Actinacidiphila yeochonensis CN732: one gene and its partner. Each later gene encodes a partner of the first gene's protein in a complex. Links are inferred from orthologs where the notes say so. Each region holds a gene or a part of one and is shown on either strand. Other genes may lie near its edges.

What was found.
Region 2: the proteins of BS72_RS22325 (region 1) and uvrB are in contact, whole or in part, in a crystal structure (PDB 7EGT), measured with the Thermus thermophilus proteins. The link is inferred for Actinacidiphila yeochonensis CN732 from one-to-one orthologs. Residues at the interface, in WP_096412145.1 of Thermus thermophilus: His654, Arg656, Phe657, Gln666, Asp668, Glu669, Lys680, Arg681, Leu682, Ser683, Lys685, Tyr686, Ala687; in WP_096411307.1 of Thermus thermophilus: Glu23, Leu25, Arg26, Asp27, Gly28, Glu29, Arg30, Phe31, Arg55, Glu326, Asp327, Phe328, Glu379, Ser382, Gln383, His398, Gly400, Arg401.

The regions. Positions count from the first base shown.
Region 1 is NZ_JQNR01000005.1:2,439,840-2,448,901, forward strand. The notes cover bases 2,865-5,935. They hold BS72_RS22325 (ATP-dependent DNA helicase UvrD2), read left to right. Parts: upstream 2,865-3,240; coding sequence 3,241-5,631; downstream 5,632-5,935. Other genes in these bases: BS72_RS22320 (glutaredoxin domain-containing protein), read right to left, coding at 2,865-3,064; BS72_RS22330 (hypothetical protein), read left to right, coding at 5,836-5,935. Also shown: BS72_RS22305 (M20/M25/M40 family metallo-hydrolase), read left to right, coding at 1-406; nudC (NAD(+) diphosphatase), read left to right, coding at 376-1,437; BS72_RS22315 (peptidoglycan recognition protein family protein), read left to right, coding at 1,839-2,606; more of BS72_RS22320, read right to left, coding at 2,810-2,864; more of BS72_RS22330, read left to right, coding at 5,936-6,180; BS72_RS22335 (WhiB family transcriptional regulator), read left to right, coding at 6,343-6,705; BS72_RS22340 (hypothetical protein), read left to right, coding at 6,702-7,040; BS72_RS22345 (hypothetical protein), read left to right, coding at 7,544-7,741; BS72_RS22350 (ABC1 kinase family protein), read right to left, coding at 7,848-9,062. UniProt on the Escherichia coli protein: A helicase with DNA-dependent ATPase activity. Unwinds DNA duplexes with 3'-5' polarity. Translocates on single-stranded DNA with 3'-5' polarity. Initiates unwinding more efficiently from a nicked substrate than double-stranded DNA.
Region 2 is NZ_JQNR01000003.1:153,832-162,820, forward strand. Bases 5,629-8,626 are described here. They hold uvrB (excinuclease ABC subunit UvrB), read right to left. Parts: upstream 8,177-8,626; coding sequence 6,080-8,176; downstream 5,629-6,079. Other genes in these bases: BS72_RS02410 (TerD family protein), read right to left, coding at 5,629-5,745; BS72_RS02420 (methylated-DNA--[protein]-cysteine S-methyltransferase), read right to left, coding at 8,312-8,626. In the rest of the region: excinuclease ABC subunit UvrA, read right to left, coding at 1-1,117; BS72_RS02390 (MBL fold metallo-hydrolase), read left to right, coding at 1,427-2,083; BS72_RS02395 (cytochrome c oxidase assembly protein), read right to left, coding at 2,421-3,455; more of BS72_RS02410, read right to left, coding at 5,167-5,628; more of BS72_RS02420, read right to left, coding at 8,627-8,839. UniProt on the Escherichia coli protein: The UvrABC repair system catalyzes the recognition and processing of DNA lesions. A damage recognition complex composed of 2 UvrA and 2 UvrB subunits scans DNA for abnormalities.

The DNA of each region.
Region 1 (9,062 bases):
CGCCGGCCAGGACACCGCCCGGGTGCGGCAGCTGTTCACCGACTGGGTCGCCGAGCGGCTGCCCGAAGGCGTCCGGCACGAGGTCCGCTTCTGGGGCGAGGGCACCCGCCCCTGCCTCACCCCGCTGGACCACCCGGCGCTGCGCTCGCTGGTCCGTGCCATGGGCCGCGCCTTCGGGCAGGAGGTCCGCTACACCCGCGAGGGCGGCTCCGGACCCGCCGCCGACCTCCAGGACGTCCTGGGCGTCCCGGTGCTGTTCCTGGGGATCTCCGTGCCGTCCGACGGCTGGCACTCGGTGGACGAGAAGGTCGAGCTCGACCTGCTCTTCAAGGGGGTGCGGACGGCCGCCCACCTCTGGCAGGAGCTGGCCGACGAGTGGGCGGCCACGCCCTGGCCCGCCGCCTGATGCGCGGCGGAACCGCCGCCGGGCAGCAGCGGACACAGGACAGCAGCAGCGCGGAGTACGCGCATGACGGGAGTTGGGAAGCAGCAGTGACCGGTCTCGACGTGACAGCCCATCCGATCGCCCTCACCACCACGGGGGTGGACCGGGCCGCCCACCACCGCCTCGACGAGGCGTGGCTGGCGGCGGCCTGGAGCCACCCCACCACCCGTGTCTTCGTCGTCTCCGGCGGCCAGGTGCTGGTCGAGGACACCCCGGACGGCGGCACCGGACTCGTCATGACCCCCGCCTTCGACGCCCCCGAGACCGAGCAGCACCGCTACTTCCTGGGCATCGACCCGGCGGGCGTGCGCTACTTCGCCCTCCAGAAGGACACCCTGCCCGGCAGGCTCGACGACGTGGCGCGCCCGGCCGGGCTGCGCGAGGTCGGCGGCCTGCTGTCGCCGCTGGAGGCCGGCCTGATGGTGCACGCCGTCGCGCTGGAGAACTGGCAGCGGATGCACCGCTTCTGCTCCCGTTGCGGGGAGCGCACCGTCATCGCCGCCGCCGGCCACATCCGGCGCTGCCCCGCCTGCGGCGCCGAGCACTACCCGCGGACCGACCCGGCCGTCATCATGCTGGTCACCGACGACCAGGACCGGGCCCTGCTCGGCCGTCAGGTGCACTGGCCGGAAGGCCGCTTCTCCACGCTGGCGGGCTTCGTCGAACCGGGCGAGTCCATCGAGCGGGCGGTGCGCCGCGAGGTCTTCGAGGAGGCCGGGGTGGTGGTCGGCGAGGTCGCGTACGTGGCCAGCCAGCCGTGGCCCTTCCCGTCCAGCCTGATGCTCGGCTTCATGGCCCGGGCCACCAAGTCCGACATCCACGTCGACGGCGAGGAGATCCACGAGGCGCGCTGGTTCTCCCGCGAGGACCTGCGGGCGGCCTTCGCCGCCGGCGAGGTGCTGCCCCCGTTCGGGATCTCGATCGCCGCCCGGCTCATCGAGCTCTGGTACGGCGAACCGCTCCCCGGGAAGGGCGGCACCCCCCGCCCCTGAGGGGCCGCGGGGCTCCGGGGGCCTGGGGCTCCGCTGCTTCGGGCCCTTGAGGGCGCCGAAACCCGGGCCTCCCGCCTCCTGGCTCCCGGACGCCCCGGCGTCCGGGAGGACGGGAGCGGCCCGTCCGTGTGCACGCCCCGCGGGCGCTGCCGGTGTGCCCGGCGCGTGTCCAGCGCCGTCCTGTGCCGTCCGGCGCCTGTCCTGTGCCGTCCAGACGCCGGCCTATGGCGTTCCGTGCCCCTGGGTGCCCGTCAGCGGCCGAACGGGTTGCACCGGCGGGTGATTGTGGCGGAAACCTCCAGCGCGGGCCTGTCCGCCCGTCGCTGACTGGTACCAAGTCTCACGCCGCACCACCGTGCACCACCGGGACCGGCACTCCCACCCCCCCACCGGGAGGACACATGGCACCGTCCGAGCCCCCGCACGACCACTCCGGACCGACCCGCCGCGCCTTCCTGGGGTCGTCGGCCACCGTGCTCGGCCTGAGCGCCGGGGCCGCCCTCCTGGGCGCCACCGCCGCACACGCCGACACCGCGGATGCCGGCACGGCCCGTGCCGGCGCCGCACGCGCCGGCACGAGGGAGGCCGGTCGCAAGGACGTGGCGCGGCTCTCCGCCGCCGTCCAGGAACCCGAGGTCTTCGGCACGGCCGCCTGGGACGCCAGGCCGCCGGCGTACCCGGTGAGCCTCGCGGGGAACAACCCGGACAAGATCATCGTGCACCACACGGCGTTCGCGAACACCGCGGACGCCGGCACCTCGGGCTCGTTCGCCGTCGCGCACGAGATCCAGGACCTGCACATGGACACCAACGGCTGGATCGACTCGGGCCAGCACTTCACCATCAGCCGCAGCGGCATCGTCATGGAGGGCCGCCACCGCAGCCTGGAGCGGCTCCGGCACGGCAGCGACATGGTGGTCGGCGCGCACACCGTCGGGCAGAACAGCCAGGGCATCGGCATCGAGGGCAACGGCACCTACAGCGCGGCCGCTCCGCCGGACCCGCTCTACGACAGCCTCGTCGGGCTGTGCGCGTACATCTGCGGGCAGTACGCACTGGACCCGGCGGAGATCTACGGCCACCGTGACTTCAACGACACCGAGTGCCCCGGCGACGTGCTGTACGGCATGCTGCCGCGCCTGCGCGCGGACGTGGCCGGCCGGCTGTAGCCCCGGCCCCGCCGTCAAGGGGCTCACCGGGCGTGCCCGGCTCGGCCGGGGACGGCACGGGCCGACCGACGACCCGGCCGTCGACAAGGCCCCGCGCGCTGCCGTACGAGGCGCCCCACAGCGGTGGCCGCGGGGCACCTCGTACGGCGGCGGGGCCGGACCCCGTCTCCCGGGTGCCCGTTCGCCGGACACCCGGGCGGGGCTCAGGCGCTGAGCGCCTTGGAGACCTGGGCGAGGCTGGGGTTGGTCATCGTGGTGCTGGTGCCGGAGGGGGCGACGACGACCACGGTGGGCACGGTCTGGTTGCCGCCGTTGGCCTCCTCCACGAGCTTCGCGGAGGCCGGGTCGTGCTCGATGTTGATCTCGGTGTACGCGATGCCCTCGCGGTCGAGCTGACTCTTGAGCCGCCGGCAGTAGCCGCACCACGTGGTGCTGTACATCGTCACAGTGCCCGACATCGCTGGCCTCGTTCCTCGTCAGTCCCGGTGGGTCCGTCGCCGCTGAAAGCGGCGTCCGGGCCGGTCAACGCAGGAGCGCGCCGGAACATTCCCGCACCGGGTCCGCCGAACGGGGGGCTGCGGGGACCTGTGGACAACGCGCACGGTCCGCCGGACGAACCTGGCACAGTGGCGGGGTGACTGCGACATCCCACCACTCGCTCTTCCCCGCGACGCCCGACTCCGCGGACGCGGTGCTCGACGGCCTGGACCCCGAGCAGCGTGCCGTCGCCACGGCGCTGAACGGGCCGGTGTGCGTGCTGGCCGGCGCCGGCACCGGCAAGACCCGGGCGATCACCCACCGCATCGCCTACGGCGTGCGGGCAGGCATCCTCCAGCCGAGCACCGTGCTCGCGGTCACGTTCACCGCCCGCGCCGCCGGGGAGATGCGCGGGCGGCTGCGCCAGCTCGGCGCGTCCGGCGTCCAGGCGCGCACCTTCCACGCCGCCGCGCTCCGCCAGCTCCAGTACTTCTGGCCGCGCGCCATCGGCGGTGAGATGCCCCGGCTGCTGGAGCGCAAGGTGCAGCTGGTCGCCGAGGCGGGCGCGCGCTCGCGCATCCGGCTGGACCGCAGCGAGCTGCGGGACGTCACCGGTGAGATCGAGTGGTGCAAGGTCACCCAGACCGTCCCCGAGGAGTACCAGGCCGCCGCCGCGAAGGCCGGCCGCGACGTCCCCCGCGACCCGGCCGAGGTGAGCCGGATCTACGCCGCCTACGAGCAGCTCAAGCGCGACCGGTCGCTCATCGACTTCGAGGACGTGCTGCTGCTGACCGTCGGCGTGCTCCAGGACCGGCCCGACGTCGCGGAGACCGTCCGCTCCCAGTACCAGCACTTCGTCGTCGACGAGTACCAGGACGTCAGCCCCCTCCAGCAGCGGCTGCTCGACCTGTGGCTCGGCGGCCGGGGCAACCTGTGCGTGGTCGGCGACGCGTCCCAGACGATCTACTCCTTCACCGGCGCCACCCCCGAGTTCCTGCTCGGCTTCCGCAACCGCTACCCGGACTCCACCGTCGTCAAGCTGGTGCGGGACTACCGCTCCACCCCGCAGGTGGTCGGCCTCGCCAACGGCCTGCTCAGCCAGGCCCGCGGCCAGGCCGCCGCCCACCGCCTGGAGCTGGTCGCCCAGCGCGAGGCCGGGCCCGAGCCGGTCTACACGGAGTACGCCGACGAGCCCGCCGAGGCGGAGGGCGCCGCCCGCCGGATCCGGGAGCTGATCGACTCCGGGGTGCGGCCCAGCGAGATCGCCGTCCTCTACCGGATCAACGCCCAGTCCGAGGTCTACGAGCAGGCCCTGGCCGACGCCGGGGTGCCCTACCAGCTGCGCGGCGCCGAGCGGTTCTTCGAGCGGCCCGAGGTGCGCGAGGCGGGGATGCTGCTGCGCGGCGCCGCCCGCGGCGCGGCCGATCCGGGCGCCGAGGCGGAGACCGTGCCCGACCAGGTGCGCGCGGTGCTGAGCTCCCGGGGCTGGGCCTCGGAGCCGCCGACCGGCTCCGGCGCGGTCCGCGACCGCTGGGAGTCGCTGGCCGCGCTGGTCCGGCTGGCCGAGGACTTCGCCGCGGCCATGCCGGAGGCCCGGCTCGCCGACTTCGTCGCCGAGCTGGACGCGCGGGCCAACGCCCAGCACGCCCCCACCGTCGAGGGCGTCACCCTCGCCTCGCTGCACGCGGCGAAGGGGCTGGAGTGGGACGCCGTCTTCCTGGTCGGGCTCACCGAGGGCACCCTGCCCATCACCCACGCCAAGACCGACGAGCAGGTCGAGGAGGAGCGCCGGCTGCTCTACGTCGGGGTGACCCGGGCGCGTGAGTACCTGTCCCTGTCGTGGGCGCTGTCCCGCTCGCCCGGCGGCCGGGGCGGCCGCCGGCCCTCCCGGTTCCTGGACGGTCTGCGGCCGGGTTCGGCGCCGCGTGGCGCCCGGGGCGGCCGCGGCGGCGGCCAGGGCGGCGTGGAGCGCCCGGGCGGTCGGACCCGGCGGCGCGGCCCGGTCCAGTGCCGGGTGTGCGGGCGGACGCTTTCCGACGCCGGCGAGATCAAGCTGATGCGGTGCGAGGACTGCCCCTCCGACCTCGACGAGGGCCTGTACGAACGGCTGCGCGCCTGGCGCGGTGAGCAGGCCCGGGAACTCGGGCAGCCCGCGTACTGCGTCTTCACCGACCGGACTCTGCTGGCGATCGCCGAGGTCAGGCCGTCGGACGAGCAGGGGCTCGCGGCCATTCCCGGAGTGGGCGCCCGGAAGCTCGACAAGTTTGGGCCTGATGTTCTCGCTCTGTGTTCCGATTCGGAATTCGGCATTCCGCGGGAGTTGTCCGGAGGGAGCGGGGACGCGTCGGAGGAGGACCGGGAAGCGGCGGCGTACGGCGCGGGCCGGGCGGCCGGCGAAGGCCCCGCAGGGAACGGCCGCGAGGGCTCAGGGGCGGAGACGTACGGAGAAGGGGACGGAGAAGCGGACGAGGACGCGTACGGAGAAGCGGACGCGGACGTGGAGGGGGAGGCCGGCGAGGAGGTGGGCGGCGCCCCTGAAGAGGGGTGATCGCGGTGCTCCGGAGAACTGCCCCGGGAAGTCGGAGAAAGTTCTTCTGCGGGAGCTGAAAAATAGTTTGCGCTCCCCGCGGATGTCCTCATAGCCTGCGGGAGCGCGGTCGGGAACGGGTCTTCCAAGACCAGGTCCCGCTGTGATGTACTAGGCACAGACAGTCCACTGCCCTTACGAGACGCCGAGAGGAGGCGAGTCCACGTGACCACCACGACGATTATCGCGAAATTGACCGATCGCCCGGTCATGTCCGCCTGCTCGCTTCTGACGCCGGCCGTCTCCTTCCGGGGTATCGGTCTGTCCTCCTCGGCGTCCGCTCTCCTGCCGGTCATCCCCGCGCTGGAGCGCATCGAGCGACCGACCGAGGCGTCCGAGGCGGCGGTAGTGGCGGCGGCTCCGGCCTATGCCTTCACCACGGCGGCCGAAGGCGCCGGCGCCGGTGGCGCGAGTGGAGCCAAGGGCGCCAATGGACACGCACATGGACAGAAGACGCAGCACGGTATGAGGGCCTTCCGCGGGCTCGAACCCTGGAGTGATCCAGCCTGACAACGCATCAGGTCGGCACCTCAGGGCCGCGGATTCCCACACCGGGAACCGCGGCCCTTCTGTTTCTCCAGCAGACACCAGTCGAATCCCCCGGCCCACCGGCCGGACCGGCAGACGAGGAAACAACACGTGCACACCGCACCGCACGAGACGTCTGGACAGATGCCCGACCTGAAGCAGTCGCACGGCCCCAGCGCCGCGACCCCTGTGGACCACCCTCCCGCACAGCCTCCGGAGAACACCTTGCTGCCCCTCACCGAGCTCGACGACGAGATCGAGCGCCTCGGCGTCCCCGTCCCCTGTCGCACCTACGACCCCGAGGTCTTCTTCGCGGAGTCCCCGGCGGACGTCGAGTACGCCAAGTCCCTGTGCCAGACCTGTCCGGTGCGTGAGGCCTGCCTCGCCGGCGCCAAGGACCGCCGCGAGCCCTGGGGCGTCTGGGGCGGGGAGCTCTTCATCCAGGGTGTCGTCGTGGCCCGCAAGCGGCCCCGCGGCCGCCCGCGCAAGAACGCCGTCGCCGTATGAACACCGCCAAGCGCCGCGCCGTCCCCGGCACCATCGACCGTCCGCTCACCCGCGACCCGAAGCATCACGACTCCGAGAATCAGGCTCCGATGACGACCTCACTCACCGATCTCCCCGCCCGTACGCCCGGCGCGATGGCGTCGACGCAGAACAGGAACCTCGAAATGCAACTCATGCCAGAAGCCCTGGCACGTGCCCATATGCAACAGCGGCTGCACGAGGCCGACGAGGCGCGCAGGTCGCAACGCCTGCTGGCCGCCCGTCGGCTCCAGCGCAAGGCCGAGCGCGCCTCCCTGCGCGCCCGCCGTGCGCTGGCCATGGCCGTGATGCAGTAAGGGCCCCGAACGGAACGGCACGAGGTACGAACAGAGCGCCCGCCCGGCTCGCGCCGGCCGGGCGCCGCACCCCGCTGTGCCGCCGATCCACCCGAGTGCGTCCGGTGCGAGGCGCGACCGGTGCCTCGCGACGGACGACGACGGTCGCCGCTCGTGCCTCTCCCGGCAGGGGGCGCCCCGCTCGCCGCCCTGGCACGGGCCCTCGCGGTGTCGGCCGAAAGAGCCGCGCAGGCCCACTGCGAGGCTTTCCGGCCGCCTTGCGACGACCCGCGCCGGCGCACCTCGCTACCGGGCAGACCTCGCCGGTCGCGGCACCAGCCGGTCGGACGCCCGTTCTGCTCTGAACTCCGAGCCGCATGGCCGGCGCGGCGCCGGTCACCGGCCGCAGGGCGCCCCACCAGCACTCCTGCCGGCTGACGCACCGCGGGACCACCCCCTGTCCGGGGTGGTCCCGCGGTGCGTCAGCGCGACAAAACCGGCAGCTGCGGAGGTATCGTCGGCCCGTGGACCAGCACCCCTCACAACCAGCCGGCAAGCCCGCCGCCGGCACCACCTGCGCCCGCTGCGGCACCACCGCCGAGGGCCTGCCGTTGACGTGGACCTGTTCCGTCGAGAACGGCCGCCGCGTCTACTTCTGCGACACCTGCGCGCGCCAGCACCTGCGCAGCATCGAAGGCCGCCTCGACTCCGCCTGGTGGTAGCGCGGCCCGGTGGTGGCGGGCCCGAGACGCCCACCGGGAGACGGCGGGGCCGCCGTGCCCCGCCTCCTTCCGCCCGGCTTCCCTCCGCCCGGCGCCCGGGAGCCCGTCACTCCGAGGCGGCTCCGCCGTCCGGGTCGAAGCCCGGCAGCCACTGGAGCAGCTCGTCACGCAGCCGCACCGTGGCCCCGAGCTGGCACAGCACCCCGACCGTGCTCAGCGTCACCCGGTGGATCAGCAGGTACGACGGCGGCAGGTTGAGCTGCTTGCCCAACTGGTGCGCGGGTGACCTCGGGTCGGCGATACGCGCCGCCTGCGTCCGCATCCACGCCCGGTCGAAGGCGAACTCCTCCCGGCCCGCCGGCTCGATGATCGGCCGCAGGTAGTCCAGCACCGCGTCCGCGTCCAGCCGGATCGTCGGCTTGACGAAGCCCTCCTCCCGCAGCAGCCGGTAGACCTCCTCGGCGTCCCCGGCCAGAGCGAGCCGCAGCGCGACCCCGATCGGCAGGGGCAGCCCTTCCGGCAGCCGGTCCACCGTCCCGAAGTCCAGCACCCCCAGCCGCCACCCCGACGGCGGCCCGTCGTCGGTGAGCAGCCGGAAGTTGCCCGGGTGCGGGTCGGCGTGGAGCAGGCCGGTACGGGCCGGCCCCGCGAAGAGGAAGTGCGCCAGCAACTGCCCGGCGCGGTCCCGCATCTCGCGGCTCCCGGCGGAGATCACCTCCGACAGCGGCACCCCGTCCAGCCACTCCGTGACCAGCACCTGGTCGGCCTGGTGGACCACGTCGGGCACCTCGACCTCCGGGTCCCCGGCGAACTCCTCGGCGTGGGAGTGCTGCGCCTGCGCCTCCAGCTCGTAGTCCAGCTCCTCCTCCACCCGCGCCCGCAGCTCCGCGAGCAGCGGCTTGACGTCCATGCCCGGCACCAGAGGGCCGAACAGCCTGGCCACCCGGCCCAGTTGGGACAGATCCGAGAGCAGGGCGTCCCCGGCCCCCGGGTACTGGACCTTCACCGCGACCCGCCGGCCGTCGTGCCAGACCCCGCGGTGCACCTGGCCGATGGACGCGGCGGCAGCCGGGGTGTCCTCGAACTCCGCGAACAGCGACCGCCAGTCCTTGCCCAGCCGCTCGGACAGCACCCGGTGCACCGTGCGGGCCGGCATCGGCGGCGCCGCCTCTTGGAGCTTGGTGAGCGCGGCGCGGTAGGGACTCGCCACGTCCTCCGGGAGAGCCGACTCGAACACCGACAGGGCCTGCCCGAACTTCATCGCGCCGCCCTTGAGCTCCCCGAGCACCTTGAAGAGCTGCTCGGCGGTCCGTTCCTGAAG
Region 2 (8,989 bases), on another replicon or contig:
GGTCGCGGCCGAAGCGGGTGCGGTAGGAGACGCGGACCTCGGACTTGTGGCCGTACAGCAGGGCCTTCTTGGCACGGGCGGGCAGGCCGGCCCAGGGGATGTCGGTGCGGAAGCCGAGCTCCTTCGACAGGCCCTGGACGAGCTTCTCGAAGTACCCCTTGGACATGCCGCTGCTCCAGGGGGAGATGGCCCCCTCGTCCAGGCTGCGGTCCTCGTCCGGCACCAGCAGTTCGGGGTCGACCTCCATGCGGGAGCCGATGCCGGTGCACTCGGGGCAGGCGCCGAAGGGCGAGTTGAAGGAGAAGGAGCGCGGCTCCAGCTCCTCGAAGGACAGGTCGTCGTACGGGCAGTACAGGTGCTCGGAGAACATCCGCTCGCGCTGCGGGTCGTCCTCCGGGAGGTCCACGAAGTCGAGGATCACCATGCCGCCGGACAGGCCGAGCGCCGTCTCGACGGAGTCGGTGAGGCGGCGCTTGGCGGACCCCTTGACGGTCAGCCGGTCCACCACCACCTCGATGGTGTGCTTCTCCTGCTTCTTCAGCTTCGGCGGGTCGGTGAGCTGGATCGTCGCGCCGTCCACCCGGGCGCGACTGTAGCCCTTGGTCTGGAGGTCGGCGAAGAGGTCGACGAACTCGCCCTTGCGCTCGCGCACCAGCGGCGAGAGCACCTGGAAGCGGCTGCCCTCCTCCAGCTCCAGCACCTTGTCCACCACCGCCTGGGGCGACTGCCGGGCGATGGGGCGCCCGCACTCGGGGCAGTGCGGCTTCCCGATCCGGGCGAAGAGCAGCCGCAGGTAGTCGTAGACCTCGGTGATGGTGCCCACGGTGGAGCGCGGGTTGCGCGAGGTGGACTTCTGGTCGATCGAGACGGCCGGGGACAGCCCCTCGATGAAGTCGACGTCCGGCTTGTCCATCTGGCCGAGGAACTGCCGGGCGTAGGAGGACAGCGACTCGACGTAGCGGCGCTGGCCCTCGGCGAAGATCGTGTCGAAGGCGAGGGAGGACTTCCCCGAGCCGGACAGGCCGGTGAAGACGATGAGGGAGTCCCGGGGCAGGTCGAGCGAGACGTTCCGCAGATTGTGCTCGCGAGCGCCACGGATAGTGAGTCGGTCGGCCACGCCAGTGCGCCTTTCCTTCGGAAAGTGGGGGGACGGGGGAAACGATGGAGCGTCGCACCCCCAGTCAGCGTAAACGGGGTGGCCGCGGCTTTTCTTCCACTTGTCGGTATCGCGCCACACCCGGACCGGCTTCCCGCCCGGCTGCGACCGCGTACACGACCCTATAGCACGTGCATTCGATTAGCGGTCGCGCTCACCCTCATTCACTCGATCGTGTGGCGCACCGTCCGTCTGTGCGAGACGCCGTCCACGGCGGCCGGGTTCCCGCACCGGCCGGTCCCCGCACGGCGCCATCGCTAGGCTGGCGCCATGGCTTACACGGGAGAGGTCGCCGTCGGGGGCACGCCCGACGTGCACGAGCTGGCGGACCTGGTCGTCACGAAGGTCGCGGTCGGGCCGATGGACAACAACGCGTATCTGCTGCGCTGCCGCGCCACCGGCGAACAGTTCCTCGTCGACGCGGCGAACGACGCCGGCACCCTGCTGGAGGTGGTCGGCACCGACGGGCTGGCCGGCGTCGTCACCACCCACCGGCACGGCGACCACTGGCAGGCCCTCGCCGCCGTCGTGAACGCCACCGGCGCGCGCACGTACGCCGGCCGCGAGGACGCCGACGGCATCCCCGTCCCGACGGCCGCGCCGCTCGACGACGGCGACACCGTCCGCTTCGGGCGCGTCGTCCTCACCGCACGCCACCTCGTCGGCCACACCCCCGGCAGCGTAGCCCTCGTCTACGACGACCCGCACGGACACCCGCACCTCTTCACCGGGGACTGCCTCTTCCCCGGCGGCGTGGGCAACACCCACGGCGACCCGGCCGCCTTCGCCTCGCTCCTGGCCGACGTCACCGCGAAGCTCTTCGACGTCCTCCCCGACGAGACATGGGTCTACCCCGGCCACGGCAACGACACCACCCTCGGCGCCGAGCGCCCCCACCTGGCGGAGTGGCGCGAACGCGGCTGGTGACCCGGCGAGCCGTCACCGCGCGGCCGGAGGTCAGGACGTGGGGGCGACGGGCTCGGCCAGCTTCGGGCGCATCCAGGGGTAGGGGTCGGTGATCGGGTCCCGTCGCGAGCGCACGTCGCGAGCGCCCGTCGGTGCGCATGTCGGGTGCGTATGTCGGTGCGTACGTCGAGCAGGGGCCCGGCAGCCGCGTAGTGCCGCCCCGGCCCGAGCCGTGGGCGGCCGGCGGACCGCTGTCCGTCAGTCGCGCGCCCGTCCCGTGCCCGCCAGGCGGGAGGTCAGCGCTCGCCGCGCATGCGCATGCCGACCTCGCCCTGGTCGGTCTCCCACCAGGGGCGGGTCATCTCCGGCACCGGCGGGACCGGGCGGGCCGCGGCGGCGGCCGGCTGCGGGGCGGCGGTCCCGGACTTCTCGGCCGTCCCGGACTCCTCAACGGCCTCGGCGGCCTCGGCAGGCCGCGTGGGGCCGGCGGACCGGGCGGGCGGTGCGGCGGGGACGAGGCGGCCTGGCGCGCGGCCTCGCGGTCCAGGGCGGCGTCCATCACGGCGGTGCGCTCGCGTTCGGCGTGCCACCACTCGGCGAAGACCAGCAGCAGGAACGGCAGCCCGACGAGTTCCGCCAGGGTGACCATGAGACCGCCGCCGAGCATCTGGTCGTGCTGGACCGAGGGCCCCCAGGTGCGCGGGTGGCTGGTGTACCAGTGGCCGGCGACGAGGGTGCCGCTGGTCATGACGACGATGCCGGGCACGGAGTCGAAGAGGCCGTCGAAGAGGACCAGGACCGCGCGCACCGGGTGGCTGCACCAGCGCGGCAGCAGCTCCTGGCGGCTGAGCATCGGCAGCACGAAGAGGCAGCCGGTGAGGACCAGCTGCAGATGCATCAGCTGCCTGACCAGGCCGTTGCCGAGCGAGGTCGTGAAGTAGGGCGTGAAGTAGATGGTCAGCTCGGAGGCGAGCACCAGCACCGAGCTGACCAGCGGGTACGTCAGCGCCCGCGCGGGCGCGGAGGCGAAGGCCCGGCGCAGCCGCCCGTCCGGGGAGGCCAGGCCGAGCGGGTCGCCGAGGGCGAGGCCGAGGGGGACGTAGAGGTCGAGCAGGATGTTCTGGACGGCGGCGGGCCAGAAGAGCACCCGGTTGTAGACGGCCAGCCCCGACATCGTGGCGAACACCAGCGCGCCGAGGCCGAAGAGGTAGAAGACCGCCGTACGCCACACCGGCCAGCGCTCGCCGGCCCGCGTCCTGCGCCACACCCCGTAGCCGTAGACCGCGCCGAGCAGGAGTACGACGGCCAGTACGGGCCCGTCGAGCTGCCAGGTGTGGAGGAACCGGGTCCCGGTGAGTTCGGGGAGCGCCCGGGGGTCCGCCGTGCTCGCCACGTCCGTGCCTTTCGCGTGGATTCCGCTGCCGGAGCCACGCTAGTCCCCCGCCGGGCCGGATCTCGCGCAGGGGGCGCCGCACGGACGGGTGGCGTGGTCCGGCCCGGGCGGCCGCGGCTACTCGCGGGGTCCGCGCGGCGGCTGCCCGACGGGGCGGAGGGTGCGGACGGCGCGGGCCCGGCGTCGGTGCCGGGGCCGGTGCCGTTCGTGGGATCGGACGGCGGCTCGGACGCGGGATCGGACGGGGCCGCTTCCTGGGCGCCGCGGCGGGAGGCGGCCAGGCTGGTGGCCGTCGTCACCGCGAGGACGCCGACGATCACCGCCAGGGAGACGGGCACCGAGATCTCCGGGACGTGCACCCCGTACTCGTGGAGCGCGTGCAGCAGCAGCTTGACGCCGATGAAGCCCAGGATCGCCGACAGCCCGTACGAGAGGTGGACCAGCCGTTTCAGCAGCCCGCCGATGAGGAAGTACAGCTGGCGCAGTCCCATCAGGGCGAAGGCGTTGGCGGTGAAGACGATGTACGGGTCCTGGGTGAGGCCGAAGATGGCCGGGATGGAGTCGAAGGCGAAGAGCACGTCGGTGGTGCCGATGGCGACCAGGACGACGAGCATCGGGGTGACGAGGCGGCGGCCGTCCTCCCGGACGACCAGCCGGGTTCCGTGGTAGCGGCTGGTGGACGGCACGCGCCGCTCGACCGCCCGGAGCATCCGGTTCTCCTCGTACTCCCCCTTCTCGTCGTCCCCTGAGGCGGCCTCGCGCAGCAGCTTCCAGGCGGTCCAGACGAGGAAGCCGCCGAAGACGAAGAAGACCCAGGAGAAGTTGGCGATGACGGTCGCCCCGGCGGCGATGAACACCGTTCGCAGCACCAGCGCGATCAGCACCCCGAACATCAGCACCCGCTGCTGGTACACCGGGGGCACCGCGAACTTCGCCATGATCAGCACGAAGACGAAGAGGTTGTCGACGCTGAGGGACTTCTCGGTGACGTACCCGGCGAAGAACTCCCCCGCGGGCCGGCCGCCGCCGAAGACCAGCAGGCCGACGCCGAAGAGGGCGGCGAGCACCACCCATACGGCCGTCCAGATCCCCGCCTCGCGGATCGACACCTCATGGGGTTCCCGCCGGACCAGGAAGTCGACTCCGATGAGGGCGCCAAGACCGGCGATGGTCAGCGCCCAGAGGGCGAGGGATACGTCCACGGGTCCTCCGGCGATCGGCAGGTCACGGAATGATACCCGGATCACCAAATAGAGGTAAAGCACGCAGGTGGATGACGTGATCCCGTCCGGGAAGAGCACTGCCCGGGACGGCGCGACGGTCGACCCGCCTCAGCGGGGTCCGCTCGCCGTTGGTTGTGTCCCGACGGAGTTCGACCGCCCGGGCCGGCCCGGCAGGCGGCCCTGACCGGTGACGGGGCGGAGACGGGGCGGAGACGGGACCATGGGAGGGCGCCCCTCACCTGGCCGGATGGCCTTGGGCCGGGAGCTCCGGCCGGCGGCGCGGGTAGGACGTGGAACCGGTGCGCCTCGGGCGGCAGGGATCGCCGGGGCCCTGCGGGCCCCGGGCAGCGGGCGCCGGCTCGCGGGCCCGGGCGCGCCGCGGGCGCCGGCTCGTGGGCGCGGGCGGCTCTCCGACGGCGACGGCTGCCGTCCCTCGTGCGGGAGCCCGGGCGCCGCCATTGGGCACCCGGGCTCCCTGACGGGCGTGTCTACAGGGCGGCCCGGATCGCGGGCATCAGGTCCTGGAAGGTGCGCCCGTTGGCTGCCGTGCCGATCGCGGTCATGGTCCAGCCTCCGGCGCCGCGCTGCACCTTCGCCATGATCTGCGCGGTGTAGGGGCCGCCGCCGGTGAGGGTGTAGCGGGCCAGCTCCTGGCCCGTCGTCTCGTCGACCAGCCGGCAGAACGCGTTCTGCACCTCGGCGAAGCTCTGGCCGGTGAAGGAGTTGACGGTGAAGACGATCTGGTCGACGTTCGCGGGCACCCGCTGGAGGTCGACCAGGATGGACTCGTCGTCGCCGCCCTGGCCGGCGCCGCCGACGAGGTTGTCGCCGGTGTGCCGGACCGAGCCGTCGTCGCTGGTGAGGTGCTGGAAGAAGACCACGTCCACCGGCTGCTTGTCGGCGAAGAGCACCGCCGAGGCGTCGAGGTCGACCTCGCGGGTGCGGCTGCCGAAGAGGCCCCGTCGGGGGGCGGCCTGCCAGCCGAGACCCATCCGGACGGCGCTGAGCGCGCCCCCGTCCGACTTGCTGAGACTGATCTTCTGGCCCTTGGTCATGTTGACCGTCATGTGCTCTCCCCTTCCACCCGTTACCCCGCCTGTACTCCCACCGTGGCCGGCCGGTCCTCCCTGTGGGCGCCGGCGGTGGCCGGGCCGCCGGCGGAGGAGGTCGGCCGTCACCTCGCGGTGCTCCGGCGGGCCGTCGCGCTCGGCCCGTGTCGCGGGCGGCCGTGCCACGGACGTCGCGCCCCGGAAACCCTAGCAACAGGTCAGGGCGGGGAACCCGCTCCACCGCCGCCGAATCCACCGGCGGTGTCCGACGGCGGCCCACCCGAGGGCGGCGGAGGCGCGGAGCGCCGAACACCCCGGCCGCAGCCTGCCGTTCGGCGCCCGGCACCGGACGTCAGGCGACGCCGGCCTCGCGCATCTGGCGCAGCTCCTTCTTCAGGTCGCCGAGTTCGTCGCGGATCCGCGCCGCGACCTCGAACTGGAGCTCCGCGGCCGCGGTGTGCATCTGCTCGGTGAGCTGGGCGATGAGATCGGCCAGCTCGTCGGCCGGCAGTTGGGCACCGGTGTGCTTCCCGCCCGCCTTGCCCGACAGGCCCGGCACCGGCGCCTTGCCGCGCGAGCGCTGCCGCCCGGAGCCCAGCAGCTCCTCGGTGTCGGCGTCCTCGCGGGCGAAGGAGTCCAGGATGCCGGCGATCTTCTTCCGCAGCGGCTGCGGGTCGATCCCCCGTTCGGTGTTGTAGGCGATCTGCTTCTCGCGGCGGCGGTTGGTCTCGTCGATCGCCTTCTCCATGGCCGCGGTGATCCGGTCCGCGTACATGTGGACCTGGCCGGAGACGTTACGGGCGGCCCGGCCGATGGTCTGGATCAGGGAGGTGCCCGAGCGCAGGAAGCCCTCCTTGTCGGCGTCGAGGATGGCCACCAGGGAGACCTCGGGCAGGTCCAGGCCCTCACGCAGCAGGTTGATGCCGATCAGGACGTCGAACTCGCCGGCCCGCAGCTCCTGGAGCAGTTCCACCCGGCGCAGGGTGTCGATGTCGCTGTGCAGGTACCGCACCTGGATGCCGAGTTCCAGCAGGTAGTCGGTGAGGTCCTCGGCCATCTTCTTGGTGAGGGTGGTGACCAGGACCCGTTCGTCGCGCTCGGCGCGGACCCGGATCTCGTGCACCAGGTCGTCGATCTGGCCCTCGGTGGGCTTGACGACGACCTCGGGGTCGACCAGGCCGGTGGGGCGGATGATCTGCTCGACCACGCCGTCGGACCGGGACAGCTCGTAGGGACCGGGGGTGGCCGACAGGTAGACCGTCTGCCCGACCCGGGTCAGGAACTCCTCCCACTTCAGCGGCCGGTTGTCCAGCGCGGACGGCAGCCGGAAGCCGTGGTCGACCAGGGTCCGCTTGCGGGAGGCGTCGCCCTCGTACATCGCGCCGATCTGCGGCACGGTGACGTGCGACTCGTCGATGACCAGGAGGAAGTCCTCCGGGAAGTAGTCGATGAGGGTGTCCGGTGCGGTGCCGGGGCCGCGGCCGTCGATGTGCCGGGAGTAGTTCTCGATGCCCGAGCAGGTGCCGATCTGCCGCATCATCTCGATGTCGTAGGTGGTGCGCATCCGCAGCCGCTGGGCCTCCAGCAGCTTGTTCTGCTTCTCCATCTCCGCCAGCCGTGCCTCCAGCTCCGACTCGATGCCGGAGATGGCCCGCTCCATCCGCTCCGGGCCGGCCACGTAGTGGGTGGCGGGGAAGACGTAGACCTGCTCGTCCTCCGTGATCACCTCGCCGGTGAGCGGGTGCAGGGTGTACAGCGCCTCGATCTCGTCGCCGAACATCTCGATGCGGACCGCGAGCTGCTCGTACACCGGGAAGATCTCGATGGTGTCGCCGCGCACCCGGAAGGTGCCGCGGGTGAAGGCGAGGTCGTTGCGGGTGTACTGGATGTCGACGAAGCGGCGCAGCAGCGCGTCGCGGTCGATCTCCTCGCCGACCTTGAGCCGGACCATGCGGTCGACGTACTCCTGCGGCGTACCCAGGCCGTAGATGCAGGAGACGGAGGCGACGACGACCACGTCACGCCGGGTGAGCAGGGAGTTCGTGGTGGAGTGGCGCAGCCGCTCGACCTCCTCGTTGATCGAGGAGTCCTTCTCGATGTACGTGTCCGTCTGCGGGACGTACGCCTCGGGCTGGTAGTAGTCGTAGTACGACACGAAGTACTCGACGGCGTTGTTCGGCAGCAGCTCGCGGAACTCGTTGGCCAGCTGGGCGGCCAGCGTCTTGTTCGGCGCCATCACCAGGGTGGGGCGCTGGAGCTTCTCGATCATCCACGCCGTGGTGGCCGACTTGCCCGTACCGGTGGCGCCCAGCAGCACGACGTCCTTCTCACCGCCGCGGACCCGGCGCTCCAGGTCGCTGATGGCGGCGGGCTGGTCACCGCTGGGCTGGTAGGGGCTGACGACCTCGAAGGGCGCCACTGTGCGTTCGATGTCTGAAACGGGCCGCATGTAACCACCGTACGGCGGCCCTCTGACATCGCGCGGTGGCTTGCCCGAGGAAGGGGCCCGGGGGTGCCCCCGAACCGGCGCGCCGGGGTCGGCTGCCTGCTGCTGTCCCGCGTCGGCCCTGCGTCGGCCGTGGTCTCAGAAGAGCGGTGCGGGCAGCACGCCCTCCAGCGCCAGCAGGGTGCGCTTGGTCTCCAGGCCGCCGCCGAATCCGCCGATGCCACCGCCGCTCTCGACCACACGGTGGCACGGGACGACCACGGGCAGCGGGTTGGCGCCCATCGCGACGCCCACCGCCCGGGCGGCGCCGGGCTCGCCGACCCGGTCGGCGAGGTCCTGGTACCCCACCACGCTGCCGTAGGGCACCCCGGCGTACAGCTCCCGCAGCACTCTGCGGTTGAAGCCGGTGGTCAGCGACCAGTCCAGCGGGAGGTCGAAGCGGAGGCGCTCCCCCGCGAAGTACTCGCCGAGCTGCAGGGCGACCGCTGCCAGGGCCTCCGGGGCCTCGACGGCCTCGCAGCCGAGCCGCCGCGCCACCGAGGCCGCCGTCCGCGGAGCCCGCTCCGGCCCGGTGTGGAACGCGACGTGGACCAGCCCCGCCTCGGAGTGCGCCGCGAACAGCGGGCCGATCGGGGTCTCCCGCACCGTCCATGCGACTTCTGCCATGTGTCCCAGCCTACGAGGCACCGCTGACAACGGCCCCGGCCGCATGCGTCACCGGCGAGAACGCCGAGGGCGCGAGACGGCGGCTCCGGGGTGCGGCGGCGCTCCGAGCGCCGCCGGGGCTCGTGCGCGGGTGGCGGCCGCCCGTCTCCG